Geomonas sp. RF6: one gene and its partner. The protein of the gene in region 1 interacts with the protein of each later gene in a pairwise test. Links are inferred from orthologs where the notes say so. Each region holds a gene or a part of one and is shown on either strand. Other genes may lie near its edges. The genes, in order: yhbY and rho.

The links.
Region 2: the proteins of yhbY (region 1) and rho interact in binary tests that used the Escherichia coli proteins (3 or more experiments, as listed by UniProt). The link is inferred for Geomonas sp. RF6 from one-to-one orthologs.

Annotation. Positions count from the first base shown.
Region 1 is NZ_CP087999.1:5,118,068-5,132,859, reverse strand. What follows is about bases 230-2,999. They hold yhbY (ribosome assembly RNA-binding protein YhbY), read right to left. Parts: upstream 1,875-2,999; coding sequence 1,584-1,874; downstream 230-1,583. Other genes in these bases: LPW11_RS21765 (glutamate synthase-related protein), read left to right, coding at 2,290-2,999; LPW11_RS21775 (deoxyguanosinetriphosphate triphosphohydrolase), read left to right, coding at 230-1,297. Outside these bases: more of LPW11_RS21775, read left to right, coding at 149-229; more of LPW11_RS21765, read left to right, coding at 3,000-3,819; LPW11_RS21760 (4Fe-4S dicluster domain-containing protein), read left to right, coding at 3,864-4,313; LPW11_RS21755 (NAD(P)/FAD-dependent oxidoreductase), read left to right, coding at 4,310-5,587; LPW11_RS21750 (class II glutamine amidotransferase), read left to right, coding at 5,631-6,746; LPW11_RS21745 (hypothetical protein), read left to right, coding at 6,856-7,602; bifunctional pyr operon transcriptional regulator/uracil phosphoribosyltransferase PyrR, read left to right, coding at 7,984-8,517; LPW11_RS21735 (aspartate carbamoyltransferase catalytic subunit), read left to right, coding at 8,573-9,508; LPW11_RS21730 (dihydroorotase), read left to right, coding at 9,675-10,949; carA (glutamine-hydrolyzing carbamoyl-phosphate synthase small subunit), read left to right, coding at 10,993-12,117; LPW11_RS21720 (radical SAM protein), read left to right, coding at 12,233-13,144; carB (carbamoyl-phosphate synthase large subunit), read left to right, coding at 13,256-14,792.
Region 2 is NZ_CP087999.1:2,239,158-2,254,166, forward strand. What follows is about bases 7,127-10,113. They hold rho (transcription termination factor Rho), read left to right. Parts: upstream 7,127-7,989; coding sequence 7,990-9,237; downstream 9,238-10,113. Other genes in these bases: LPW11_RS09680 (peptide chain release factor family protein), read left to right, coding at 7,132-7,527; rpmE (50S ribosomal protein L31), read left to right, coding at 9,339-9,542; thyX (FAD-dependent thymidylate synthase), read left to right, coding at 9,640-10,113. Outside these bases: LPW11_RS09650 (tetratricopeptide repeat protein), read right to left, coding at 1-1,061; LPW11_RS09655 (tetratricopeptide repeat protein), read right to left, coding at 1,329-3,020; LPW11_RS09660 (DMT family transporter), read right to left, coding at 3,328-4,194; LPW11_RS09665 (cytidylate kinase-like family protein), read left to right, coding at 4,853-5,545; LPW11_RS09670 (hypothetical protein), read left to right, coding at 5,569-6,060; LPW11_RS09675 (metallophosphoesterase), read right to left, coding at 6,057-6,944; more of thyX, read left to right, coding at 10,114-10,338; LPW11_RS09700 (DUF1385 domain-containing protein), read left to right, coding at 10,457-11,362; prfA (peptide chain release factor 1), read left to right, coding at 11,478-12,548; prmC (peptide chain release factor N(5)-glutamine methyltransferase), read left to right, coding at 12,671-13,525; murA (UDP-N-acetylglucosamine 1-carboxyvinyltransferase), read left to right, coding at 13,638-14,897; hisG (ATP phosphoribosyltransferase), read left to right, coding at 14,910-15,009. UniProt on the Escherichia coli protein: Facilitates transcription termination by a mechanism that involves Rho binding to the nascent RNA, activation of Rho's RNA-dependent ATPase activity, and release of the mRNA from the DNA template.

The DNA of each region.
Region 1 (14,792 bases):
CAGGGGGTGGGTGAAGCTGCCATAGGCTGAACTGGTGGCGCCTTCCCCCCCACCCTGTCCCTCCCGCGCATGGGGGGAGGGGACGTCCTGCCGCTTTATCCCCAGACTGGCCCATGACGAACTTTTTTTTATGCTGGAGGAATGATTGATGACAGAGGCGCATTCTATGGAGCGCACGGACCTTGCGGCGTACGCGGCGAGGAGCGAGGTGTCACGGGGGAGGAAATATGAGGAAGATTTCCGCGACGACCGCCCCGCCTTCGAGAGGGACCGCGATCGCATTATCCATTGCGCGGCTTTCCGGCGTCTGGAATACAAGACGCAGGTCTTCGTCAATCACGAGGGGGACTACTACCGCACCCGCCTCACCCACTCTCTCGAGGTGGCTCAGATCGGGAAGGGGATAGCGCGCAGGCTGCGGCTGAACGAGGAGCTCACCGAGGCTCTTGCCCTCGCTCATGATCTCGGGCATACCCCCTTCGGGCATACCGGTGAGGAGGTGCTGAACCGGCTGATGGAAGGGGCAGGCGGCTTCGAGCACAACCTGCAGTCGCTGCGCATCGTGGACGAGCTCGAGGAGCGCTACCCCGGCTTCAACGGCCTCAACCTCTCGTGGGAGGTGCGCGAGGGGATCATCAAGCATTCTTCCCGCTACGACAATCCGTCGGCGGCATTTGCGGAATTCCTCCCGGGCACGGTGCCGACCGTGGAGGCGCAGCTCATCAACTTTGCCGACGAAATCGCCTACAACAACCACGACATCGACGACGGCCTGGAGTCCGGGTACATCACCATGTCGCAGCTGAAGGAGGTGGCGCTCTGGCGGGAGGTGCACGAGACGATCGAGCAAAAGCACCCCGGAATCGACCGGGAGAGGGCCCGCTGCCAGACGATAAGCGCACTCATCGGCGTCCTCATCACCGACGTGGTGACGACGACCCTCGCAAACCTGGAGTACCACGGGATCAAGACGCAGGAGGACTTGCGGTCCTTGAATCAGCAGGTGGTGGGGTTCAGCACCGAGATGGCGAAGAAGAACAGGGAGTTGAAGCGCTTCCTGATGCACAATCTCTACCGGCATCACAAGGTGGAGCGTATGAGGGTGAAGGCGGAGCGCTACCTGGAGCAGCTTTTCGAGGTGTACCTGAAGCACCCGACCCTGCTCCCCATGAAGCATCAGCTGAAGATGGAGCGGGACGGGCGGGAGCGCGTCATCTGCGACTACATCGCCGGGATGACGGACCGTTTTGCGCTTGATGAGTACAAGAGGCTCTTCGAGCCGTATGAGAGGGTGTAGAGGGATGTAGAGAGGCGATCGCCATCACGTTCCCCTCCCTCGACGGGAGGGGGGCAGGGGGTGGGTGAAGCCGCCATCTCCTGAACTCGTGGCACCTTCCCCCCACCCTGTCCCTCCTCCGCACGGGGGGGAGGGGACGTTCAGGATTGAAGAAGATCCAGAGTCCCGACTGTTTATGCAACTTTAGCAGCGTTCGCCGCCCCAACGTCCCCTCCCTTTCAAGGGGAGGGACAGGGTGGGGATGGGGTTCTCTAATCCCTATCCCGCCCCCGCACCACGATATTTCCTACTTCGGCAGCTCCATCCGCGGTTCCTTTGCAGCACGGTACAGGAGGATCGTCCTTCCCAGCACCTGCGCCACATCTGCGCTGCACTCGCTCGAGAGCGACTCCGCCACCTCGTGGCGGTCGAGCATGCAGCTTTCCAGTATCTTCACCTTGATGAGTTCGTGACTTTCCAGTGCCTCGTTCGTCTCGCGCAGCACCGCTTCGCTGATCTCGCCCTTGCCCACGGTGATGACAGGCTTCAGCCCGTGCCCTATACCCCGTAGATACCTTCTTTGTTTTCCTGTCAGCATAAAAAACTCGTTTCCTTTTTAGATTAATTGCCACACACTATTCGGACGTCGGCACTTCCTGCCTCTTACCCCGAACCACAAAAAAAACGCACCGTCTGCAACGAATTCTTCCGGCATTCCAGCAAAGCACGCCACGGTCAACTGTACCGGCCAGACGCCAGGGGACCAGTAGCTATAGCACTTTGACTTCGGGATGGCAAGCGTGCGTCTGCGTGTGTTCCTGCTACTCAGCAGGGAGAGATTTTTTTACTCTGAAAGCTGGCTTTAACTAAACAATATTATAATCGCCTGTTGCCGATCAGCCAAAAAAGCAGTATGATCACAGCCGTTTGGGCATGAGCGTGAGGATAGATTGGTAGCGGCACATAAATAGCAACTGCGCGTGCTGTGAACCGTCACTCAGGAGGCGAGGAAAGTGCTTTATAAATCGGTAAACGAATCATTCAATGAGTTCGAGATCCACAGGAGTGACACGAAGTGCATCAGGTGCAAGGTGTGCGTGCGCCAGTGCTCCTACAACGTGCACTCCTACCTCGAGGAGGAGGATACCCTCATCGAGGACAGCACTGCCTGCATCGGCTGCCGTCGGTGCTCCGCGCTCTGCCCGACCGGCGCGATCAGCATCAGGCTGAACCAGGAATCGTTCAAGGAGAATGCCTCCTGGTCCACGGGGCACATCAGGAACCTGCACGCGCAGGCCGAGAGCGGCGGGATTCTGCTTTCCGCGATGGGGAACCCGATGAAGTTCCCGATCTACTGGGACCACCTCCTTTTGGACGCCTCCCAGGTTACCAACCCGTCGATCGACCCGCTGCGCGAGCCGATGGAGTTGCGCACCTACCTCGGCAAAAAGCCGGACCGGGTGGAGACGGTGCGGGATGAAAAGACGGGGAAGGTGAAGCTGAAGACAAAGCTCTCGCCGCAGCTAAAGCTCGAGTTCCCCTTCATCTTTTCCGCCATGAGCTACGGCGCGCTGAACCTGAACGCTCACCGCGCCATGGCGGCCGCCGCACAAGAGCTCGGGACGCTGTACAACACCGGTGAGGGTGGGCTGCACAAGGACCTGTACCGGTACGGCAAGAACGTCATCGTCCAGGTCGCCTCCGGCCGCTTCGGCGTTTCGGAAGGGTATCTCAACGCCGGGGTGGCGATCGAGATCAAGGTGGGGCAGGGGGCAAAGCCTGGCATCGGCGGGCACCTCCCGGGGGAGAAGGTAAACGACGCCATCTCCGAGACAAGGATGATCCCGATCGGCACCGATGCGCTCTCGCCGGCGCCGCATCACGACATCTACTCGATCGAGGACCTGCGCCAGCTGATCTACGCCCTGAAGGAGGCGACGAACTACGAGAAGCCGGTATCGGTGAAGATCGCGGCCGTGCACCACGTGGCGGCGATCGCCTCCGGCATCGCACGCGCAGGCGCCGACATCGTCACCATCGACGGCTTCCGCGGCGGTACCGGCGCGGCTCCACAGGCGATCCGGGACAACGTGGGGATCCCCATGGAGCTCGCTCTCGCCGCGGTCGATTCCCGCCTGCGCGATGAAGGGATCAGGAACCAGGTCTCCATCGTGGTGGGGGGCGGGGTGCGAAGCTCCAGCGACGCCATCAAGGCGATCGCCCTTGGCGCCGACGCCATAAATCTCGGTACCTCCACCCTGCTCGCGCTCGGCTGCACCCTGTGCCAGCGCTGCTACACCGGGAAATGCCCGTGGGGAATCACCACCAACAACGCCTACCTCGCAAAGCGACTCAATCCCGAGATCGGGGCGGAGCGGCTGGTGAACCTGATTCACGCCTGGGGGCACGAGATGCAGGAGATCCTTGGCGGCATGGGGCTGAACGCCCTCGAGTCGCTGCGCGGCAACCGCTACAAGCTGCGTGCGGTAGGGCTCACCGAGAAGGACATGAACATCCTGGGTGTCATGCCCGCCGGCGAGTGAGGCGAGTAGGGAGGCAGTTGATTCCTGGAAAAAGAGGATCGGCAATGAAACGAGTATATTCCCTGGAAGATGTCTGCATCGGCTGCCACCTCTGCGAGGTAGCCTGCATTACCGAGCATTCCCGCTCCAAGGATCCGGTGCGGGCCTTCCTGCACGAGGAGAACCGCCCCATCGCCCGCTGCACGGTTGAGGAGCGCGACGGGGGGATCCTTTCCTTCTCCACCAACTGCCGCCACTGCGACGAGCCGGACTGCCTGAGGGCCTGCGTCTCCGGCGCGATCCAGAAGGATGAGGCGGGGGTGGTACGGATGGACACGGAGCAGTGCATCGGCTGCTGGTCCTGCGTGATGGCCTGCCCCTACGGCGCGGTGCAGCGCAACGTGAAGGCGAAGAAGGCGAACAAGTGCGACATGTGCCCGGACCGCGAGGTCCCTGCCTGCGTCTGCGCCTGCCCGAACAGGGCGCTCGTCTTCAAGGAGGGGACGCCCAAATGAACTACGTCATCATCGGAAATTCGGTTGCCGCGGTCGGCGCCATCAGGGGGATCAGGAAAGTCGACAGCGAGGGGACGATCACGGTCATCTCCCGGGAGCGCCACGTGGCGTACGGTCGTCCGCTCATCTCGTATCTCCTCGGGGGTGCCGTGACGGAAAAGAGGATGCCGTACCTCCCCGCGGACTTCTACGAGAAGAACCGGGTGAACCTCCTGCTCGGCCGCGAAGTGGTCTCCGTCGACAGCGAAGCATCGCAGGTGAAGCTGGCAGGGGGGGATGTCATCCCCTACGGCAGGCTCCTCATCGCTACCGGCGGCGATCCGTTCGTCCCCCCCATCGAGGGTATGGCAGGGAAAGAGCGGGTCTTTACCTTCACCACCTGGGACGATGCCGCACGGATCAAGGGGATGTCCGCGGATATCAGGAAGGTGGTGGTCGTGGGCGGCGGCCTCATCGGGCTGAAGGCGGCGGAGGGTCTGCACCAGATCGACAAGCAGGTGACGATCGTGGAACTCGCCGACCGCATCCTCTCCGCGGCGTTCGATCTCAACGCCGGGCGCATCGTGGCGAAGAAGATGAAGGCGAACGGCATCGACGTCATAAACGGCGACACCGCGGTGCGCATCGACGGTGAGGGGGAAGAGATCATCGGCGTCACCCTCAAATCCGGCGACTTCATCCCGTGCGACACGGTCATCGTGGCGATCGGGGTGCGCCCTGCCGCCTCCTTCCTGAAGGGGAGCGGCATCGAGGTGAACCGCGGCGTCGTGGTGGACGACACCATGCGCACCTCCGTCCCGAACGTCTATGCGGCGGGGGACGTCGCCGAGGCGCGCGACTTCTTTTACGGCAAGAAGCTCCCGATGCCGATCTGGCCGGATGCCTACATCCAGGGGGACATCGCCGGGATAAGCATGGCGGGTGGCGAGATCGAGTACCAGGGGGGGCTCCTGATGAACTCCATCGAGCTCTTCAAGATACCAACGATTTCCATGGGGATAACGAACCCCGACCCGGGGGACCGCTACGAGGTACTCACCTACCTCGACCTCGGCGCATCCGTGTACAGGAAGATCGTCCTGGAAGAGGGGCGGCTCGTCGGCGCGGTCCTTCTCGGGAAGGTGGACCGGGCCGGGATTTTTGCGGGGCTGATCCGGCAGCGCGTAGAGGTGGCGCCTTTCAAGGATCACCTCCTCGATCCGGAATTCGGTTTCGTTCACCTCCCGAAGGAGATGCGCACGACGCTCTTCTCCCCGGAAGGGAAGGCCGCCTGAGAGGGTCGCAGCATCGCTCACACATTCGGAGGTCGACTGCCCCATGAATAAAAAGCCCACCCACATATACCAGAAGGACATCTCCAACTGCGGCCTCACCGGATTCATCGCCAAGGACGGCGCACTGATCGGCGGCGAAGTCATCATCCGCTCCATCACCCTCATGCACGACCGCGGCAACGGCCTCGGCGGCGGCTTTGCGGCGTACGGGATCTACCCCGAGTACAAGGATCTCTTCGCCTTTCACCTCATGTACGAGAACGACCATGCGCTGGAGCTCACCGAGGAATACCTCGCGGCGTATTTCGAGGTGGAGCAGCAGGAGGAGATCCCGACGAGGCGGGTCGCTGCGATCAAGAACCCGCCGGTGTTCAAGCGCTACTTCGCGAAGCCTCTGGCCACCGACTCCTACAAGGAGGCGATCGAGTTCCAGAAAATGACGGACGAGGACGTCGTGGTCGGCCACGTGATGCGGATCAACAACGAGATCGAAGGGGCGTTCGTCGTCTCCTCGGGGCGCAACATGGGCGCCTTCAAGGGGGTCGGCTACCCCGAGGAGATCGCGGAGTTCTTCCGCCTCGACGAGTACAAGGGGTACACCTGGACCGCGCACAACCGCTTCCCGACCAACACGCCGGGGTGGTGGGGCGGGGCGCACCCCTTCACGCTCCTCGACTGGTCGATCGTGCACAACGGGGAAATCTCCTCCTACGGGATCAACAAGCGCTACCTGGAGATGTACGGCTATCTCTGCACCATGCTCACCGACACGGAAGTGGTGGCGTACATGCTCGACCTCCTGATCCGGAAGCACCAGCTTTCCCCCGAGCTCGCCTCGCTGGCGCTGGCCTCCCCCTTCTGGGACAACATCGACCAGCTCCCGCAGGACGAGAAGGAGCTCTTCACAGCCATCCGCCAGGTGTACGGCTGCGCGCTCCTGAACGGCCCCTTTGCCATCCTCTTCGCCTCCAACGGACGCCTGATCGGGCTGAACGACCGGGTGAAGCTCCGCCCGCTGATGTGCGCCACGAAGGGAGAGATGGTGTACATGGCTTCCGAGGAGGCGGCGATCAGGGAGATTTGCCCGGCTCCCGACAAGGTGTGGGCGCCGCGCGGCGGTGAGCCGGTGGTGGCGCAGCTGAATGCCGGCGTGGCGTAGGTTCATTGGCTACAGGGTGTTCATGTAGGCCGGGATAAGCCGAAGGCGTTCCCGGCGGTCCACATTGCCTGAGGACTGACAGAAGCTACACACAGGGAAGGAGCACGCGATGCAGATAGATGCGAGCGGCATGTACTACAAGGACCTGAACGCGATGATTCGGGCGGCGGTTTCCGAGGGGGCTGAAAGGATCGAGCTTCTCAACGTGAACGGCCAGTATTACATCGGCGACGGGGTAAACCGCCCGGTGACGATCACCGTGAACGGCGTCCCCGGAAACGACCTCGCCGCGTTCATGAACGGCGCCACCGTCATCGTGAACGACAACGGGCAAGACAACATCGGCAACACCATGAATGCCGGGAAGGTGGTGGTGCACGGACATGCCGGCGATGTTTTGGGCTATGGGATGCGCGGTGGGAAACTACACATCAAGAAGGACGTGGGGTACCGGGTGGGAATCCACATGAAGTCGTACCTGGAGAACATGCCGATCCTGATCGTCGGGGGGAGTGCCGGGGACTTCTTCGGCGAGTACATGGCAGGGGGGATCCTCGTCCTGCTGGGGATGTTTTCCGACAACCCGGATCGCCCGAAGCACGGCTACAGTTTCGGCACCGGGATGCACGGCGGGACGATCTACGTGCGGGGCGGTGTGGACGAGGCGAAGCTCTCGCGCGAGGTGGGGGTGTTCGAGCTCACACCCACCGACGAGATCGCGCTGCACGCCCACCTGGAGGAGTTCTGCAGCGACTTCGGCGTCGAACTTCAGGAAGTGCTCAGTGAGAAGTTCGTGAAGGTCGTGCCGAAGAGCAAGCGTCCGTACGGCAACATGTACTGCCCTATGCCGCGGTGAATCAAAAACCTTTGTCCGCAGATTACGCAGATTCCGCAGATTTGAAACACCCGGAGATAAAGCTTGTTCTTGGGGTAAAATCTGCGTTAATCTGCGTAATCTGCGGACAGTACGTTTTTAATGTATTAAAGTAATCAAACTTGACTCCAGCCTGCCCCAATGCTAATTTGAGTAAAATTTATCGGATGCCTTTTAAATTAACCCTGTGAGGTTAGCAAAGGTGGAGAAGCATACACGCACGCAATCTATGGTTGTCTGCTGTGGAACGAGCCTTTTTCGCCCTTGCGAGAAGGCTTTTTTTGTAGGCGGCTGCACCTGCTCGGATCTTAACTGCTGAAAATTACTGCAATGGCTGGCCTCGGCGCCGGCAGGGGAGGTAATATGGCCGACAATACCGTGATTCTCGATGGCAGCGGTGTCAAAAGGGCGCTCACCCGCATCGCGCACGAAGTGCTGGAAAGAAATAAAGGGGTCCACGACCTCGTGCTGGTAGGTATCAGGACCGGCGGCGTTCACCTGGCTTACGAGCTCGCCGCACGCCTCTCCGAGATCGAGGGGCAGGACGTGCCGGTAGGCGCGGTGGACATCACCATGTACCGCGACGACATCAAGGGGCACGCGGAGCATCTCCCGGTCGGAAAGACCGAGCTCCCCTTCGCGGTGGAAGGGAAGAAGGTCGTCCTCGTGGACGACGTCCTCTTCACCGGAAGAACAATCAGGGCCGCAATGGATGCCCTCATGGACCAGGGGCGTCCCTCCTGCATCCAGCTCGCCGTGCTGGTGGACCGCGGGCACCGCGACCTGCCGATCAGGGCGGACTTCGTGGGGAGAAACGTCCCGACCTCGCGTAGCGAGAACATCGTGGTGGCGTTCGACGCCGAGAACAAGCCGACCGAAGTGATACTGCAGAAGTAGTCGTGCGGCCGGTCCGGCCTCCCGGACCGGTCCTTTTTCATGATCAGGGGGTTCCATGGGGTTCAGGCACAAAGACATCATCGGCCTTAGCGAATTGAGCAGGGAAGAAATCGAGCTCCTCCTCGATACGGCCGACAACCTCAGCGAAATCAACTCACGCGATATCAAGAAGGTCCCGACCCTGCGCGGCAAGACGGTCATCAACCTCTTCTACGAGGCCTCCACCAGGACCCGCACCTCCTTCGAAATAGCCGCAAAGCGCCTCTCTGCCGACACGGTGAACATCTCCGCCTCCACAAGCTCCGTGGTGAAGGGAGAGACCCTCGCCGACACCGCGCTGAACCTCCTGGCCATGCAGCCGGACATCATCGTCATGCGCCACAGCATCTCCGGCGCCCACCACTACCTGGCGCAGAAGGTGTCGTGCTCCGTCATCAACGCAGGGGACGGCGCCCACGAGCACCCCTCCCAGGCGCTTCTGGACATGCTCACCATTCGGCAGCAGCTGGGGACCCTCGCGGGGCTGAAGGTGGCGATCGTTGGCGACATCACCCACAGCCGGGTAGCCCGCTCCAACATCTATGGACTAACGAAGCTCGGGTCGCAGGTGTTTCTTGCGGGACCAGCGACGATGATCCCGCCGGGGATCGAGAGACTCGGCAACGTAACTGTGTGCCGCGACATCCGCGAGGCGGTCGACCAGGCGGACGTAGTGATGATGCTGAGGATCCAGCTGGAGCGCCAGGGGAAGAGCCTCCTGCCGAGCCTCGCCGAATACTCCCGCTACTACGGCCTTAACGAGCAGGTGCTCTCCCTTGCCAAGCCGGGGGCGATGGTGCTGCACCCAGGCCCTGTGAACCGCGGCGTCGAACTCGGCTCCAGCGTCATGGACGGCGACCAGTCATTCATTTTAAAGCAGGTGGAAAACGGCGTGGCGGTACGCATGGCGATGCTCTACCACGTCAGCGGCGGGACGCTGGCGACGGAGTAGGGGGTGGACGAACCCCATCCCCACCCTGTCCCTCCCCTTGAAAGGGAGGGGACGCCGGGGGGGCAGATCCAGCGAAGGGAAATGTAGGCCGGGATAAGGGAAGCGTTCCCGGCAAAACCGGAGGCGGCCATGGAGCCCCCCCGCAGCAATGCTTGAGAGGTGCCAGATGAACCTGTTGATAAAGGGCGGCCGCCTGATAGACCCTTCCCAGGGGATCGACTCTGTCACCGACATCCTGATCGCCGACGGCGTTGTCATGGAAATCGGGTCGGATCTCGTGGCTCCGGCGACGACCCCGGTCATCGACGCGGCCGGCCTGGTGGTGGCCCCCGGGCTGATCGACATGCACGTGCACCTGCGCGATCCGGGGCTGGAGTACAAGGAAGACATCGCCAGCGGCAGCCGCGCCGCGGCGGCCGGCGGTTTCACCTCCATCGCCTGCATGCCGAACACCTCTCCGGTGAACGACAACAAGGCGGTCACCTCCTACATACTGAACCGCGCCGAGAAAGAGGCTGTGGTGAACGTCTTCCCCGTCGGGTGCATCACCAAGGGGGGGAAGGGGGAGAGCCTCGCGGAGATCGGGACGCTGAAGGAAGCCGGGTGCGTCGCCGTCTCCGACGACGGGAAGCCCGTTTCCGACGCGGACCTCATGCGCCGCGCGCTGGAGTACGCCAGGGGAATCGGCATCGCGGTCATCTCCCACAGCGAGGAGATGTCCCTTGCCGGCGAAGGGGTGATGAACGAAGGTGCTGTCTCCACCGAGCTCGGCCTGAAGGGGATCCCGTGGGCCGCGGAGGACGTGGCGGTCGCCCGCGACGTCTACCTCGCCGAGTTCACCGGTTCCCCGGTTCATATCGCCCACATCTCCACGCAAGGCTCCGCTCGCATCATCCGCAACGCGAAGGCCCGTGGCGTGAAGGTCACCTGCGAGACCGCGCCGCACTACTTCACCCTCACGGACGAGGCGGTACGCGGCTACAACACCAATGCCAAGATGAACCCGCCGTTGCGCGGAGCCGACGACGTCGCTGCGATGAAGGTGGCTCTCGCCGACGGGACGATCGACGCCATTGCCACAGATCACGCGCCGCACCATGCGGACGAGAAGGATGTGGAATACCCCCTCGCCATGAACGGGATCGTGGGGCTGGAGACGTCGCTGCCGCTGACGCTCGCCCTTGTCGAGGAGGGGGTTCTCGACCTTCAAGGGCTGGTAACGGTAATGTCGTGCAACCCCGCGAAGATCCTTGGCATAGCCAGAGGGACGCTGAAGCCGGGAGCCATCGCCGACGTCACCATCATCGACCCGCAGAGGGAGTGGATGCTGGATGCGGCGAGCCTCAATTCAAAGTCGAAGAACACCCCGTTTCTCGGGTGTCGCCTGAAAGGGGCGGCTGCCTACACTATCGTGAAGGGGCAGGTCGTTCACCAGGGATAGACGTTACAGATTGATCGAACAGAAAAAGATTCAGGAGCGAAACATGAAAGCAGTACTGGCTCTGGCGGATGGCCGGATCTTCAAGGGTGAGGCGTTCGGCGCATCGGGCGAAACGTCAGGCGAGGTCGTCTTCAATACGGCCATGACAGGTTACCAGGAGGTCCTGACCGATCCCTCCTACAAGGGGCAGATGGTCACCATGACCTACACCCAGATCGGCAACACCGGGATCAATCCGGAGGATATCGAGAGCAAACAGCTCTATCTTTCCGGCTTCATCGTCAGGGAATACCAGGACTGCTACTCCAACTGGAGAGCGACCATGAGCCTCGATGCCTACCTCAAGGAGAACGGCATCGTGGGGATCCAGGGGATCGACACCCGCGCGCTCACCCGCCACCTGCGCGACAAGGGTGCCCAGAACGGCATCATCTCCACCATCGACTTCGACCCGGAAAGCCTCGTGCGCAAGGCGCGCGCCATCCCCTCCATGTCCGGCCTCGACCTCGCCACCGGCGTCACCTGCGATGCGCCGTACCACTGGACCGAAGGTCTCTGGGAGTTGGAAGGGGGCTACCCGCAGGTCGACAAGTCGCAGCTCAAGTACAAGGTCGTGGCATACGACTTCGGGATCAAGCTGAACATCCTGCGCTGCCTCGTCTCCGCCGGCTGCGACGTAACCGTGGTACCCGCCACCTTCCCTGCGGAGTCGGTCCTGGCCATGAATCCGGACGGGATCTTCCTCTCCAATGGCCCGGGCGACCCGGAGCCGATGAAAGAGGTGATCGAGAACCTGAAAGGGGTGGTCGGGAAGAAGCCGACCTTCGGCATCTGCCTCGGCCATCAGCTCCTCGGGCTCGCACTCGGCGGGCGGACGGTGAAGCTGAAATTTGGCAACCACGGTTCAAACCTCCCGGTCATGGACATGAAGACGCACAAGGTGGAGATCACTGCCCAGAACCACGGCTTTGCCGTCGACATCCTCTCCGTCGGGGACCACTGCGACCTCGGTCACGAAAACCTGAACGACCAGACCGTCGAGGGGATGTTCCACAAGAACCTGCCGGTCTTCTCGGTGCAGCATCACCCCGAAGCTTCGCCGGGCCCCCACGACTCGCAGTACCTCTTCAAGCGCTTCGTGGAGATGATGGAGAGTGAGAAGAAGTAGGCCGATAAAATGTAGGCCGGAATAAGCGGAGCGTTTCCGGCACAAGGCAGGAATGCTGCCGGGAACGCCTTTCGGCTTATCCCGGCCTACATGGACTACAAGCCAAGAAGGGAGCATGCGCTACAAGGAAATGTTCGAATCCGGTGAACTCCTCGAGCGGGTCAGAGAGGGGTATCAGCGGTTAAGGAAGTGCGATATCTGCCCGCATGCCTGCGGGGTCGATCGCCTCGCGGGGCAGGTCGGGCGATGCGGAGCCGGAAAGGGTCCCCGCATCGCCTCGGCAAACATCCACCGGGGTGAGGAGCCGCCGATCTCCGGGAGCCGCGGTTCGGGCACCATCTTCCTCTCGGGGTGCACTCTCACCTGCCGGTTCTGCCAGAACTTCCCGATAAGCCAGCTCAGAAACGGCACCGACCTGTCGGTGCGCGAGCTCGCCGGCAAGATGCTCGGGCTGCAGGCGCGAGGGGCGCACAACATAAACTTCGTTACTCCGACCCACTACACCCCCCAGATCATGGCCGCGCTATACGCCGCGGTGCAAGATGGCTTCACCATCCCCATCGTCTGGAACACCAGCGGATACGAGCGAGTCGATACCCTGAAGCTTCTGGAGGGGATCGTGGACATCTACCTCCCCGACATGAAGTACACCTCGGAGAGCGAGGCGGTGCGCCTCTCCGGTGCCCCCGGATACACCGAGCTGAACCGCCTCGCGGTCGCCGAGATGCTCGCCCAGGTGGGGCACCTGGAGACGGATGAGGATGGTATCGGGACCCGCGGTCTCATCATCCGCCACCTGGTCCTCCCGGAAGGGGCGGCGGGGAGCGCCGAGACCCTTCGATGGATCGCTGAGCACCTGGGGAGAGAGACGCACATAGCGCTCATGAGCCAGTACTTCCCCGCCCACGTGGCGCCGGAGACCCCGGGGATCGGCAGGAGGATCACCGCGGAGGAGTATGCCGAGGCGGTGGAGGCTCTCGAGGAGTGCGAGCTTGATAACGGCTGGGTGCAGGACGAGCCGGAGTAGGGCCATCCGACATGTCAGACGAGTCAGACCCGTCGGACCAGTCTGACTGGTCTGACTAGAGATACATTGCAGTGGCGGGCCATCCGCCTTAAAGAAGGAGAAAGGTTTCACATGCCTAAACGTACAGACATCAACAAGATCCTCATCATAGGCGCAGGGCCGATCGTCATCGGGCAGGCGTGCGAGTTCGACTACTCCGGGACCCAGGCGTGCAAGGCGCTGAAGGAAGAGGGGTACCAGGTGGTGCTGCTGAACAGCAACCCCGCCACCATCATGACCGACCCGGACTTCGCCGATGCCACCTACATCGAGCCGGTGACCCCCGAGATCCTCGCGGCGATCCTGGAAAAGGAGCGCCCCGACGCGCTGCTGCCGACCCTTGGCGGGCAGACCGCGCTGAACACCGCTGTTGCGGTGGCGGAAAACGGTACGCTGGATCGTCTGGGCGTGGAACTGATCGGCGCGAAGCTTCCCGCCATCAAGAAGGCGGAGGACCGCACCCTCTTCAAGGAGGCGATGCAAAAGATCGGCATCGACCTGCCGCGCTCCGGCTTTGCCCACAACTACGCCGAGGCGATGGAAGTGGTAAAGCACGTCGGCTTCCCGGCAATCATCCGCCCCTCCTTCACCCTCGGCGGGACCGGCGGCGGCATCGCCTACAACATGGAAGAGTACGAGCGGATGGCGATGGCGGGCATCGACGCCTCCCCGACCGACGAGATCCTCGTCGAGGAGTCCCTCATCGGCTGGAAGGAGTACGAGCTGGAGGTCATGAGGGACACCGCGGACAACGTGGTGATCATCTGCTCCATCGAGAACTTCGATGCCATGGGCGTGCACACCGGCGACTCCATCACCGTCGCCCCGGCCCAGACCCTCACCGACAAGGAGTACCAGCTCCTGCGCGACGCCTCGCTGAAGATCATCCGCGAGATCGGCGTTGACACCGGCGGCTCCAACATCCAGTTCGGCGTGAACCCCAAGAACGGGCGGATGATCATCATCGAGATGAACCCCCGCGTCTCCCGCTCCTCGGCCCTTGCCTCCAAGGCGACCGGCTTCCCGATCGCGAAGATCGCGGCGAAGCTCGCCGTCGGCTACACCCTCGATGAGATCACCAACGACATCACGAAAGAGACGCCGGCCTGCTTCGAGCCGACCATCGACTACGTGGTGACGAAGATCCCGCGCTTCACCTTCGAGAAGTTCCCCGCAGCGGACGCGACCCTCACCACCCAGATGAAATCGGTGGGCGAGGTCATGTCCATCGGCCGCACCTTCAAGGAGTCGCTGCAAAAGGCGCTGCGCTCTCTCGAGATCGGCTCGAGCGGCTTCGAGTCCCGCTTCTTCTCCCCTTCGGAGGAGACGCGCCGCGCCCTCACCGACAAGGAGCGCTCCCTTCTGGTGGAGAAGCTGTGCGTGCCGAACTTCGACCGCCTCTGGTTCATCGCGGACGCGCTCAGAAGCGGCATGACTGTGGACGAGGTGTACAAGCACACCGCGGTGGACCCCTGGTTCCTGCACAACATCCGTCAGATCGTGGAGAAGGAGGAGGAGCTGAAGAGCGTGAAGCTCGACGCGCTCGCCGGTGAGGAGCTTTCCGACCTCCTGCGCGAGGCGAAGCGCTACGGCTTCTCCGACAAGTACC
Region 2 (15,009 bases), 2.9 Mb from region 1 along the record:
TTGCCTTCGGCGTTCTGGCTGATCATGAAGGTCACCGTCGCCTGTTGACCCGTGGGGTCGTACACCACCCGGGTGGGGTTCTGAGGGATGTAGGCTTCGGTCGGTGCGATGGCCAGCGTGTTGTTGTAGTACCCCGCCACCCCTCCCGACGCCTTGTTCATGGTCCAGTTGTTCGGGTCCTGCACGGAGGCCTGGTCCATCTTGCTGTCGAAGTAGAAGGTCATGGTGAATTCTGCGGACTTTCCCGGCGTGATGAGGGTTGGGTCGAGCGCATAGAGCTGGGTGTTGGGGCCGAGGCCGCTGGCCCAGTCGATCTCGCTGCCGGTGACCAGCATCCTCGGCTGCGCGATCGATTTCTTGAGGAGATACCCCTGCGCGGGGTCGATCCCTGTGAGGATATCGACCTCCTTGTTCGCCTTGGTGGTGTCGCCGAGCGCAGCGTACGCTGTGCCGAGCTCGAGGTGGGCCGACGCCATCTTCGGACGGATCCTGATGGCCTGGGTGAGCTGCTTTACGGCCTCCTCGTACTTCTTCTCCTTGTTAAGCGTCATGCCGAGGGCGTAGTAGGGGTTCGGGTCGTTCGGCGCCATCTTGATGACCTTCTTGAACTGCGCCTCCGCCTCTGCATATTTTCCCTGCTGCTGGTAGGCCTGGCCGAGGGTGTAGGGCGCGACCGTGTCGGTCGGGTTCAGCTTGATCGCCTCCTTGAACTCCTTCTCCGCCTCTTTGTACTGCTTGTTCTGCAAGTAGATGTTTGCCAGGTTGACGTGGGTCTTGTCCTGGCTCGGATCGATGGCGAGGGAGGTCTTGTAGGTCTTGATGGCCTCGGTCGTCTTCTTCTGCGCGAGGTAGGTGTTGGCCAGGAAGTTGTACGACTGCGTCGACTGCGGATCGAGCGCGATGGCGCGCTGAAATGCAGTGACGGCACGGTCGTACTTCTTGTCCTTGTAATAGTTCAGGCCGCTGGTGGCGGCGCTGTTCGCCAACTGCGCCTGCTGGTCGGGCGAGGTGATGATAGAGGAGAAAAGACCGTCCGTTGTGGAAAATGCATCGTAAGCCATGACTTTTTCTACCTTTCTCTCGGATGCCGCCTGTATCGGCAGGCGTCGAGGAAAACTTTAGCGGTTTTTTCTTGGTTCACGGAAATTTCGACGAGCCAGGAAAACGTTGCCCGTGCCACTGCAAGTGACCTCACGTTCCCCCCTTTGCGAAGGGGGGACAGGGGGGATTTAACATGCCGGAAACGCTCCGCTTATTCCGGCCTACATGAAAGGCCCCCGTGCCGTTGGCGCGGGGGCCTCTCTGTAACGCGTCTTGTGCCGTCGCCCTTACGCCACCAGCTTCAGGCTCTCCCGAGCCTCCATGTTCCACGGCTCCAGTTGCAGAACCCTGTCGTAGAAGCAGCGGGCTTCTTCTTCCCTTTGCAGCATTTCGCAGATCTTGCCGAGGCTCATGAGCGTCTCGACGTTCCTCGGCTCCTTGCGCAGCTCCGCGAGATAGATGGCGATGGCTCCGTCCGGGTTGTCCCCCTCCACGAAGTAGAAGTCGGCGAGGTTTTTCTGGAAAACGCTGTTTTCCGGGGCAAGCTCAGCAGCCTTTCTGTAGTGGGCCAGCGCCTTCTCCTTCTCGCCGCTCTGGTAGCTCAGTACCGCGAGATCGTTGTGGGCGAGGGCGAAGTCGGGAAATACCGCAACGAGATTTTCCAGGGCGTCATGCGCCTCTGCGAAGGCGCCATCGGCGACCAGCACCTGTGCCGCCGCGTAGCGCTCCTCTGCGCTCTGCTCGACCTTCGGTTCGAGCGTCCGCAGCGCCGTGACGCGCTCGCGCAGCACCTGGTTCCACGGCTCGATCTCCAGCCCCCTCTGGTAGAAACTTTCCGCCTCTGCGGGGTGGCTGATCGCCTCGCTGATGATGCCGAGGTTGAGAAGCGTCTCCACGTCGCGGGGGGAGTCCTGCAGGAGCTTGAGGTAGATCGCGATCGCCTCGTCGGTCCTGCCAGCTTCCACAAAGTAGATATCGGCCAGGTTTTTCTGGAAGACGCTCTCCTGCGGGGCGAGTCGCACGGCGGCTTCGTAATGCTCCACCGCGTCGGCAACATTCCCCATCCCGTAGCTGAGGGCGGCGAGGTCATTGTGGGCGGTGGCGTGGTCAGGATAGCGTGCCACCAGACGGCGCAGCCCCTGCAGCGCCCCCTCCTCGTTCCCTTCCTGGAGCGCCTTCTCTATGGAGGCATATGCCTCCTCCGGCGTGGCTTCGGCAGCGGGTGCCTGCACCGGCTGAGAAGGTTGCGTTTCCGGGAGGGGGATCGATGTGCTTTCAGCGACGGGGCTGAGTCTGCTGTCGGAAGCGACGAGCTTCAGCCCGGTGAAACGGTCGACATGCAGCATGCGGAAGCGGCGAACGACCTGCAGCATGAGGTTACGCAGCGGCGCATCTTCGTCTTCGGACTTGAACCAGCCGATCGTGTCGTGCACGTCGCGGCGCCACATGGGGTGCGGGGCGACAAGGGATATCTGGCTGAGCTGCTGCACCGTGTAGTCCGGCCAGATCATCTTGCCGAAGCTGGTGTGCCGCTCGAAGCTCTCGTGGGGGATGGTGGTAAAGCAGGTGTCACCGTAGGCGAGCATGGCGTCGGCGTTCTCGTCGAGCGCGGCGGCCAGCAGCTCCAGTGCGTCGCACTTGAGCCGGTCCGTTGCTTCGAGCACCATGAGGTAGCGGCCGGAAGCGATCTTCGCCCCCAGGTTCCAGGCGGCGCAGACCCCGATCCGGCCGGTCCGTACGGCGGTTATGTTGTCGTAGCGTCTCTGCATCTCCGCGACGATGGCCCATTCCGACTGCTGGGACGCCCGGTCGATCACGATGACCTCGACGGCGTCGGAGATACTCTGCTCCATGAGCCCAGTAAGGCACTCCCTCAGGTGCGCCTCTTCGTTCCTTACTGCGACGAGGACGGTGATCTTCGGCATTTGTGCGGCATGGTCGACTGCTCCGCCAGTGGGGCGGCAAACGAGCTGGCTCATGGTGATTCTCCGTGTATTTGTGAAAGTGCGCCGCGGCGCGCTGCGACGACGTCTCCACAGCAAGGGACGTGCCATCGGGGAAGAGCTGCCTGGCCGCTGATGGAGGCCTCGATCAGCGCGGCAGGAACCGAAGGGGCGTGCGACATCGCAAAATCGCTGCCTTTCCGGCAGCTTCAGCGCGCGGCTCCCTTGCCACTTCCCCCCGGTGCCCGGTGCACCTCTCGCCTCCTTCATGAACGTGACGGGGGTGAGTCAATTAATTGAAGGGCGTGGGCGCAGGGTGTTGTCAAATCGCCGACAGGGCTTGTCATCCGCCGATAACGATCAGGAAGACCCCGATCAGCATGAGGATGGTGGAGAAAAGGCGCCCCTCCTCGCGAAAGAGCACCCTGCCGTACAGCACGCCGAAGAGGAGGCTGGTCCGCTTCACGGCGATCATATAGGCGACGTTTGCGATGTCGATGGCGTAGGAGTGGCTGATGGCCTGCAGGGCATAGCAGAGTGCGGGGAGGGCGGCGGCCCTTATGGCGCCATCTTTGGTGATGGCGGAAAGTTCCCTTCTCCCTTTGTAAAGGGCCAGGGGGGTGATGAGGAGAGCGAGGGCGGGAAGGTAGATTTCCGTGAAGGTAAGGGGGGAGGAGAGGGCGATGGCGCGCTTGCCGAGGGTGGAGGTGAAGGTATAGATGACGGCGACGGCGATCATGAAAAGGGAGCCCTTTTCCTCCCTGATCGCCTTCAAGGGGGCGAGCACGCCGTGCCTCCCTTTTTGCAGGTTGAGGAGATAGCTTCCCGCCGCGACGAGAAGGACCCCGGCTCCCCCGATGAAGGAGATGCGCTCCTTCAGTACGATCGCCGGGACGACAAGGAGAAAGACCGGAGTGAGAGAGAGGAAGGGGAGGGTGAGGTTGAGCGGTGAGAGCTTCAGCGCCTTTATGTAGAGGACGAAGGCAACCGCCTCCAGGGGGAGCGCGAGTCCGACGCAGGTGATGAAGTCGCGGGAAAGGTACGGGCGCTCGCCGAAAAAGAGGGGGAGGGCGAGGGCGACCGTCGGCAGCAGCCGCAGCCACATGACAAGATAGTCGTTGTGCCGCGCCAGCGCTTTCTTCGTCAGCGCGTCACTGGTGGCGAGGAAAAGGGCGGAGAGGAGTGTAAGTGGCAGCCATAGCAGGTTCATTGCCCCATGATAACGCACAGAGCCGAGCGCGGCCACGCCCACTGGCAAAGTCAGAGGCGAAAGGCAGTTTGCGAACCGCAAAGACGCAAAGGACGCAAAGGGAACGGCGGAAGGGTTCGTCCCCTTTCATCGGTTGGCAGAGGCCACTGTGACGTCACAAAGAGCAAATCCCGCCCTGGCCCCCCTTCGCGAAGGCTCATCCGAGAATTCGGGGAAGTCGTAATCGTTTCCAATGAAGGGCGCACGAGGCCTCGCGTCCCCCCCTTTGCGAAGGGGGACAGGGGGGATTTGACTAGCGAGGACCGTCCTGAAACCGCGCAACTGTTGTGTCAGGGCAATTTGCAAAAAAGTGGTGGGGCCTATGTCGTTGATCTTTAGACTTCCGCAGCACTGCGGTTCGACGACCGAGATGTACTGTTAAGCAGGCTGAGGAGACTTGAAGATCAAATCCCCCCTGCCCCCCCTTCGCAAAGGGGGGAACGTTACGCCTTCTGCTCGTGGCAATGTACCGACGCTCCCCCCCGAATTTCCGATTGAACTTTCGTAAAAGGGGACGGTGAGGCTTTTTTTAGAGCGGTGCGGGGGTTGACGGGTGGGGTGAAAGGGGGCCTAATTTGTATTTGCGACAGGGGTACTCATGTGCGGAAGGGGGGGCGCTATGGCTGGGAGAGTATTGATCCCGTCCATCGAGAAGAGACTGGAGGCTATCCTTGAGGGACGGCGCAGAACCCTGAGGGAGTACGACGCGAAGCAGGACTTCATGCACCCGGCCATTACCCTCACCAGGGAGTTCGGCTGTGAAGGGTATCCTGTCGCGGAGAAGGTGCAGGCTCTTCTCGAAGCAAAGACGGGGATGCCTTGGGCGGTGATGGACAAGGCCCTCCTGGAGGCGGTGGCCCGCAACCACGACCTCAATGAGGAGCTCCTGAGCAATATCAGCAGCAAGAACCGTTTTTTAGACGACATGTTCTCCACCTTTTCGCCGCGCTGGAAGAGCGACAAGGATTACTACAGGCTCCTTTGCCGCCAGATAACTCTCCTGGCCCAAAAGGGGAACGTGATCCTTGTCGGGCGCGGCGCCGCCATCCTTACCCAAAACATGGAAAACTGCTACCATTTCCGAATTGTCGCCCCGATGGCCTTCAAGGTGAAGTCCATTACCAGGAGGTGCGACGTCTCGACCGAGGAGGCGTACGAAATGATCGAGACAAAGCAGCGGCGGCGCGATGCCTTCATACGGGATTTCCTGGGACGGGACCTTGGGGACCCGACTCTGTACCACCTGATCTTCAACAATGCCAGAAACAGCGCTGACAGGATCGCGGAGATAATCGCCGGATACGTGGGGTAGCTCCCCCACTGAGGAGGGAAGCCATGAAGCGGCATAAGGATGCCCTGGGAATCATGCAAGGTGCGCGCAACGTGCGGGCGATCGCGAGGTCGCTGGTGGAGGCTTCCGATGAGGCGGCGCGGGAAGGGATCGGCGCCGAGCAGGATGCGGCAGTGCGGATGATGGTGCACCAGCTGGCGAAGGTCTGTAACGTCGACGAGATCAAGTTTGGCTATGATCCTGCCACCCTGAAGGATATCTACTGTACCCTCATGGGGGAATGTGAGGCGAGGGCAAACGAGATATCCCTTCACCCCGAGCCTTCACACGCCGCGCCGGAGAAGAAGGAGACGATGCCGCAGTCACCAGTGACAACGGTGGAGCACGGCGAAACGGTGGCGGTCGTGCTCCATGACCGCGGAGCGCAGCGGCCGAAGGATCCCCTCCCTGAATCGGACGACGAGATGGACGGATTCGCCGTCGGCTCGGAGCAGCGTCGCGGGTTCCTCAGCCGCTTCCTCTTCAAGGGGGATTAGCGGAAGGAATATGCCCTCTGCGTCATCTCCTCCTCTGCCCGCGGAGCGAGCGGCACCGGGTGGGGGTGGGGAGTCGTGGCACGGAAGATAGAAACGAGGACGACCTCCGGCCTGATGTTGAATCGTACCGGAAGGAGGCTCTCCCCGAGACCTGCATTAACGATCATGCTCGTCTTCCCCGAGCTGTACACGCCGTAGTCGTACGGGGGGAAGATCCCCATGGAGGGGACGTAAGGGGCGCCGAAAACCGGAAGGCGCAGCTGCCCCCCGTGAGTATGCCCCGCAAGCACTACGTCGACCTTTTCCTGTACAGCTTCCTCGTATATCTGGGGGGAATGGGCCAGCAGCAGGCGCGGCCCCTCCCCCGTCGCCGTCGACAGGGCCTTCCTGAGACTCGCCCTCCCCGTTACCGGGTCGTCCACCCCCACGATGCTCAGGCGGCCGGCGCCTTTTCTGAAGGTGTGCGAAGTATTTGAAAGGACCTCTGCCCCTGCCTGCCGCAGCTTCTCACAGATTTCCTCCCCCCTTTCCGAATTCCATTCGTGATTTCCGCTCACCGCGAAAACGGGGCGCGACTTCAGCCCCTCCACCAGGCGAAGTGCGGGGGTGAGAAGGGAGGTGGCGCTCACCACGAGGTCGCCGGTGAGCGCGACGACGTCGAACTGCTCGGTGTCGAGAAGGGCGAGGAGCTCGGAGCCGTCGCGGCCGAATTCCTTGTCGTGCAGATCGGTGAGGTGCAGGATGGTGAAGCCGTCGAACTCCGCAGGAAGGCTCACTACCGGGATTTGATATCTCTTTATCGCGACCGCGAGTCTTTCGAGGTAGAGGTAGGGGAAAAGGGGCGCTCCGCCGAAAACAAAGAGGCGTCGAGAGATAGGGGTCATGGCGATTCCCTCCCAAACTAAAGAAGTATATCAGTCTCGGGGACGGCGTCAGGGGTGAGGCGTGCGTGGCGGGATTTCGGCTCCGTGCCGCGCCCGGTGTCTGCTCGTTTTATTCGCGCCTTCGCGCCCCCTTTGACTCCGGGAACCTCTCGCGGTATCATGCGCCCACTAATTCCGGGAGGGGACGATGGCGGATTTTGCGGTGAGTCCGGAGAAAAATCGCTGGCTCAAGGAGCGCATGGCGCTGCTGGGGGTGAAGGAGGAGGATCTCGAGGAGCGCTTCATCCACGCCTCGGGCAAGGGGGGGCAGCACGTGAACAAGAGCTCCTCCTGCGTCTACCTCAAGCACCTGCCGACGGGGATAGAGGTCAAATGCATGGAGGACCGCAGCCAGTCGCTGAACCGCTTCCTCGCGCGGCGCTACCTGCTGGAAAAGATGGAGGAAGCCGCGGGGGTGCCGTCGAAAAAGAGCGCGAAGGAGGAGAAGCTCAGGCGGCAAAAGGCGAGGCGCAAGCGGCGAAGCTCCACGAAGTATGCCGCTGCCGCGGCAGAGTCGGAGGGGGGCACCGGGGAAGAGGCGTGACGGCGGCAGTTGTGCGCGAACCATGCCGGGAACGCCTGCGGCTTATCCCGGCCCACATTTGAAAGATTTCTCTGGCTTCGTTTTTGCAGTTCCGTGCCGCAACGCGTCGCAGCAAGAGAGGTGGACGGTTTTTTGACATGCGCTTGTATACCGCTGGAAGTGCTGCAGAAGGGGCTTTTCGTGGTATAAAATGTATTGACAACGTCGTGCAGCCAAGGGTATATATTCTATTCATCCTCAATAAGACCTAAAGCAAGATACCCCAAGCCGCTCCACCTCAACCATACCGTCACTTCCAGGCACGATTTCAGAACAACTCAGAATCCGACACCTTACAAAACACCACTACACATATTTGGGCATCTCACGCGTGCAACCCGTCACCATTCCGTCACAAGCACCTTGGTCCGCATCAAGGCCCTGCCGATACGACCTGCATTTGCGCCCACACCAGGAGAACCGATGAACCTACAGGAACTGAAAGAGAAAAAGATTAGCGACCTCACGGCTATTGCCAAGGGGCTCAACATCGAGGGGGCATCCAGTCTGCGCAAGCAGGATCTGATCTTTGCCATCCTCAACGCCCAGACCGAGAAGAACGGCATGATCTTCGGTGAAGGGGTGCTCGAGACCCTCCCTGACGGGTTCGGCTTCCTGAGGGCGCCCGATTACAACTACCTCCCGGGGCCGGACGACATCTACGTCTCTCCGTCGCAGATCCGCCGCTTCAACCTGCACACCGGCGACACGGTGGCGGGTCAGATCAGGCCGCCGAAGGAAGGTGAGCGCTACTTCGCCCTTCTGAAGGTAGAGACGGTAAACCACGAGTCCCCCGAGGTCGCACGCGACAAGATCCTCTTCGACAACCTCACCCCGCTTTATCCGGAAGAGAAGCTCAAGCTGGAGACCACCCCGGACAACATGTCCAGCCGCGTCATGGAACTGGTCGCGCCGATAGGGAAGGGGCAGCGCGGTCTCATCGTCGCTCCGCCGCGCACCGGGAAGACGATGCTGATCCAGAACATCGCCAACTCCATCGCGATGAACCATCCGGAGGTCTTCCTCATCGTTCTCCTCATCGACGAGCGACCGGAAGAGGTTACCGACATGCAGCGCTCCGTGAAGGGGGAGGTGATTTCCTCCACCTTTGACGAGCCGGCTTCCCGTCACATCCAGGTGGCGGAGATGGTCATCGAGAAGGCAAAGCGCCTCGTGGAGCACAAGCGCGACGTGGTCATCCTCCTCGACTCCATCACCCGACTGGCCCGCGCCTACAACACCGTGATCCCCCCTTCCGGGAAGATCCTCTCCGGTGGTGTGGACTCCAACGCGCTGCACAAGCCGAAGCGCTTCTTCGGCGCCGCCCGCAATATCGAGGAAGGTGGCTCCCTTACCATCATCGCCACCGCGCTCGTCGATACCGGCTCCAAGATGGATGAGGTCATCTTCGAGGAGTTCAAGGGCACCGGCAACATGGAACTCCACCTCGACAGGAAGCTCGTGGAGAAGAGGACCTTCCCGGCGATCGACATCAACAAGTCGGGCACCCGCAAGGAAGAGCTCCTCGTCGACAAGAGCGCGCTGAACCGCATCTGGATCCTCCGCAAGGTGCTGCATCCGATGAACGTGGTCGATTCGATGGAGTTCCTCCTCTCCAAGCTGGGGGGGACGAAGGACAACCAGGCGTTCCTCGACTCCATGAGCAAGTAGAAAAAAGTGTTGATAAATTGCCGCGCAGATGCTATGAGTAGCTTCTTTACGGCGTAAAATATTGAAAGTTACCGGGGTCGTTACCCCGCGAGGAGGAAGATATGAAGGAAGGGATTCACCCCAAATACAACGAGATCACCGTGAAGTGCCTCTGTGGCAACGCATTCCAGACCCGCTCCACCGCGAAGGAGATCTCCACCGAGATCTGCTCGCAGTGCCACCCGTTCTACACCGGCAAGCAGAAGCTGATCGACACCGCCGGCCGCGTGGAGCGCTTCAAGAAGAGATACAACATCCAGGGGTAGTACTTCTCGCATTCGCGGATCCATCCGGGGGGATTTTGTCTATGGCGAAATCCCCTTGTTTCGTTTTACCCCACTTTTTTGGCGTTAAGGTACATTGATGAAGGTAGCCCTGCTTCAGCACACCCCTGAGCCCGAGCAGACCGTTGCGCTCGCCGCGCGGCTCTGTTATTCCCACGTGGATATAGAGGCGCTCCAAGAGAAGATCTCCCGCGCCGACATCAAGAAGTTCCTCGACAAGATCATGTCCCTCGGGCATCACTCGGTGCTCGAACACGCCTCCTTCACCTTCGGGATCGAGGGGATCTCCCGTGTCACCAGCCACCAACTGGTGCGGCACCGGGTCGCCTCCTTTTCCCAGCAGTCCCAGCGCTATGTCTCGCACAAAGAGTCCTTTGCGGTGGTGGTCCCGCCATCCATAGCGAAGGACCCCGCATCGAAGGCCCTCTTCGAGGAGCAGGTGGCGGCGCTGCACAAGGCGTACGCGACCCTGGTAGAGGCCGGAGTCCTTGCGGAGGACGCGCGGTATCTCTTGCCTAACGCCACGGAAACGAAGATCATAGTGACCATGAACGCCCGGGAGCTGCGGCACTTCTTCGCCATTCGCTGCTGCGAGCGCGCCCAGTGGGAAATCCGGGAGATGGCGCTGGAGATGCTGAAAGTCGTGCAGCCGGTGGCCCCCACGGTCTTCAAGGATTGCGGCCCCGGTTGTCTCACCGGCCCCTGTCCCGAAGGGGCGATGTGCTGCGGCAAGACCGCGGAGGTCAGGGCGTTTTTCCAGGGACTGGCCGCGGAGTAACCCGGCTGCCGGGACAGCTCGATGCCCTTCCCTTCCTGCGCGTGCCGACGGGTGCGGCACCTCCCGTCCCTCGACAGGCGATACGCCGTACTCTTGTCACACAACCTTTGAGGTAAGCATGGCAAAGATCAATATAGGTGGGCAGGCTGTTCTGGAAGGGGTGATGATGCGCGCCCCCCGCTCTCTCGCGATCGCCGTTCGTAGACCTGACGGCGACATCTCCGTGAAGAGCGAGGTGGTGGTTCCCCTTTCCGAGCGCTTCCCCGTGGTAAAACTGCCGATCGTGCGCGGCGCGGTCGCTCTCTTTTCCTCGCTCGTCACCGGCATCAAGGCACTGAACTTTTCCGCCAACGAGGCTCTCGCAGAAGGGGAGAAAAAGGAGGAGATCTCCTCCTGGGCCATGGGAGGCACCATGGCCGGCGCCTTCGGTTTCGGCATCCTGCTCTTTTTCATCTTCCCCCTCTATCTCACAAAGCTCCTCGTTCCCGTCATCGGCAGCTCGAACCTCATGTTCAACCTCGTCGACGGCGCGATCAGGGTCGCGGTTTTCCTCCTCTACATAATCGGCATCTCGCGCATGTCGGACATCCAGCGCGTCTTCCAGTACCACGGCGCCGAGCACAAGTGCATCTTCACCTTCGAGGCGGGCGAGGATCTGGTGGTGGAGAACGTGCGCAAGTACAGCTGCCTGCACCCCCGCTGCGGCACCAGCTTCCTGCTCATCGTCATGCTGGTGAGTATCCTCATCTTCTCCCTGATCCCGAAGCTGTGGCCTTTCTACATGAAAGGGGGGGTGCGCGTGCTCCTTCTCCCGATCATCGCGGGGGTCTCCTACGAGGTGCTCAAGTGGACGGCGAAGCACGACGGCCATCCCCTGGTGAAGCTTGCCATCGCGCCGGGGCTCGCCCTGCAGCGTCTGACGACGCGTGAGCCGGACGACAGCCAGATAGAGGTGGCGATCCGCTCCATGAACGAGGCGCTGGAGCTAAACGGCGGCCACAAGGACGACCGCCTGGTGGTGTAACCCCCCCCCGCGCTTGAACGCGCACGTAGCGTCCCTCCCTTTCAAGGGTGGGGACTGGGTGGGGATGGGGTTCGCCCCGAAAGAAAGCATCAAAAGATTTTCTTGAGGAATGGATATGTTTGAAAAGATAGCCGAACTGGAAAGGCGCTTCGAGGAGCTCGAGTCGCTGATGTCCGACCCCGAAGTGCTGGCGAACCAGGCCGAGTTTCGCAAGCTCTCCCGGGAACACTCCGGGCTTGCCGAGCTCATCGCCGCCTACCGCGAGTACAAGAAGGTCCTTGCGGACATCGAGGGGAACAAGGAGCTCCTGAAGGAGCCGGATCAGGAGATGCGCGAGATGGCGGAGGCGGAGCTCGAGTCGCTCGAGGAGCGCCGCACCGCGCTGGAGGCGGAGATCAAGGTCCTCCTTCTTCCGAAGGACCCCAACGACGACAAGAACGTCATCCTGGAGATCCGTGCCGGAACCGGCGGCGACGAGTCCGCGCTCTTTGCCGGCGACCTCTTCCGCATGTACACCCGCTACGCCGAGACCAACCGCTGGCGCGTGGAGATCATCTCCGCTTCCGAGTCGGAAAAGGGGGGCTTCAAGGAGGTCGTGGCCCTTGTGGAAGGGATCGGCGCCTACGCAAAGCTAAAGTATGAGTCGGGAACGCACCGCGTGCAGAGGGTGCCGGAAACCGAGGCGCAGGGGCGCATCCACACCAGCGCCTGTACCGTCGCGGTGCTCCCTGAAGCCGAGGACATCGACATCGACATCAACCCCGCTGATCTGAAGGTCGACGTGTACCGCTCCTCCGGCGCCGGCGGCCAGCACGTCAACACCACCGACTCCGCGGTCCGCATCACCCACATCCCCACCGGCGTGGTCGTCGCCTGCCAGGAAGAGCGCAGTCAGATAAAGAACCGCGCCAAGGCGATGAAGGTCCTGAAGTCGCGCATCCTCGACTCCATGGTCATGGAGCAGAACGCGAGACTCGCCGCCGACCGCAAAAGCCAGGTCGGCAGCGGCGACAGGAGCGAGAGGATCCGCACCTACAACTTCCCGCAGGGGCGCATGACCGACCACAGGATCGGGCTCACCCTGTACCGGCTCGACTCCATCATGGCCGGTGACATCGCCGAGATCACCGACACCCTGCGCACCCACTACCAGATGGAAGCCCTCCAGGCGCAGAGCGAAATGTAGAAGCGGCTACGCCTCTTCACTTCCCCCGACGTCCCCTCCCTTTCAAGGGGAGGGACAGGGTGGGGATGGGGTTCAGGCTCCTAAGATCACGATATCCAGCAGCACCACCACGGACGTACCGGATGGCAAACCCTAAGGAAAAATGGGACGTACTGAAGGTCCTCAACTGGACCAAGGGGTATCTCGCCGAGAAAGGGGTGGAAAACCCCCGGCTGGAGGCGGAGTGGCTTCTGTGTGAAGCGCTCTCGCTCGACCGGGTGGGGCTCTATCTCAACTTTGACAAGCCGCTGCAGGAAGTTGAGCTCGCCTCCTTCCGCGCGCTCGTCGTGCGCCGAGGTCGTCGCGAGCCGTTGCAGTACATCCTCGGCAGCCAGGAGTTCATGGGACTCGAGTTCCAGGTGACCCCGGCGGTGCTGATCCCCCGCCACGACACCGAGGTGCTCGTCGAGCAGGCTGTGGAGAGAGGGAAAGGGGCGAGGCGAGTGCTGGACATCGGGACCGGCAGCGGCTGCATCGCGGTCTCCGTGGCAAAGGCCCTCCCCAAGGCCGAAGTCTCGGCGGTCGATTGCTCCGCCGAGGCGCTGGCGGTGGCCAAAGGGAACGCAGAGCGTCACGGCGCTGCAATCCGCTTCCATCACGGCTCCCTCTTCGAGCCGGTCGCGGGGGAGCGCTTCGACATGATTCTCTCCAACCCGCCGTACATCCCGCAGGGGGAGCTCGCCGCGCTGCAGCAGGAGGTCCGCTTCGAGCCGCAGGGCGCTCTCGACGGCGGGGGGGACGGGCTCGATTTCTACCGCCGCATCGTCAGGCTCGCGCCTGAGCATCTCGAGGAGAAGGGGTGGCTCATTCTCGAGGTCGGAGCAGGGCAGGCGCCCCAGGTGCTCGCGCTCCTGCAGCAGGGGGGGCTCGCGGGTGAAACCTTCACCGCGAAGGATCCGGCGGGGATCGAACGGGTAGTCGGCGGACGGCTGGGGTAGCAAGGCCGCAGACATAATTTTCTCCCTTCCCGGCAACGGTGGGGGGATCTCAGACACCGATCACACTGAAAAAGCAGACCGCCATGGGCGGGTTCTCTACAAGAGGTAAAAATTGGACAAACTGGTAATCAAAGGCGGCAAGAGGCTCTCGGGTGAGGTCTCGGTGAGCGGCTCCAAGAATGCTGCGCTTCCCATCTTCATATCGACCATCCTGGCGCCGGGGTGCCATGAGATCAGCAACGTCCCCTTCCTCCGGGACATCAACACGACGGTGAAGGTGCTGGAGCACCTGGGTGCGCGGGTGGAGGGGCGCGGCAACGTGGTGCGCATCGACACGGCCGACCTAAACAGCTTCGAGGCGACCTACGACCTCGTGCGCACGATGCGCGCATCGGTGCTGGTGCTTGGGCCTCTCCTCGCCCGCTTCGGCCAGGCCCGCGTCTCCCTCCCCGGCGGCTGCGCTATCGGCGCCCGCCCCATCAACCTCCATCTGAAGGGGCTTGCCGCGCTCGGCGCGGAGATCACCCTGGAGCACGGCTATGTCGAGGCAAAGGCGAAGCGCCTGAAGGGTGCGCGCATCAACTTCGACATCTCCACCGTGGGGGGGACAGAGCAGCTCCTTATGGCGGCGGCGATGGCGAAGGGGGAGACGATCCTGGAAAACGCGGCGCGCGAGCCGGAGATCGTCGATCTGGCTGAGATCCTCATCAAGATGGGGGCGAAGATCGAGGGGGCCGGCACCGATACCATCAAGATCCAGGGTGTGGAGGAGCTCAAGCCGGCGAATCACTCCGTGATGCCGGACCGCATCGAGGCGGGCACCTTCATGATCGCTTCCGCGATTACCGGCGGGGATGTGAAGATCCACAACATGCGCCTTGAGCACCTGGACGCCCTCTCCTTCAAGCTGCAGGATGCCGGGGTGGAGATCACCAACAAGGACGGCGTCGTCCGCGTGAAAGGCCCGAAGAAGATCAAGCCGGTGAACATAAAGACGAGGCCGTACCCCGGGTTCCCCACCGACATGCAGGCCCAGTTCATGGCGCTCATGTGCCTTGCCGACGGCGCCAGCGTCGTCTCCGAGAACATCTTCGAGAACCGCTTCATGCACGTCTCCGAGCTTCTGCGCTTCGGTGCCGACATCCTCTGTGAAGGGAACAGCGCGACGGTGAAAGGGGTGAAGAAGCTTTCGGGCGCACCGGTGATGGCGACGGATCTGCGCGCATCGGCTTCCCTCATCCTCGCGGCGCTTGCCGCTGACAACACCAGCGAGATCTCGCGCATCTACCACCTGGACCGCGGCTACGAGTCGATCGAGAAGAAGCTCGCCGCACTCGGGGCGGACGTCGTACGCGTGAAAGAGGAAAACTAGAAAGGCTCTGCAATGACTGATTTCATCACCATAGCTATCCCGAAAGGGCGGATCCTGCAGGACTCTGTGGCGCTCTTCAAAAAGATCGGCATCGACTGCGAGGAGCTTCTGT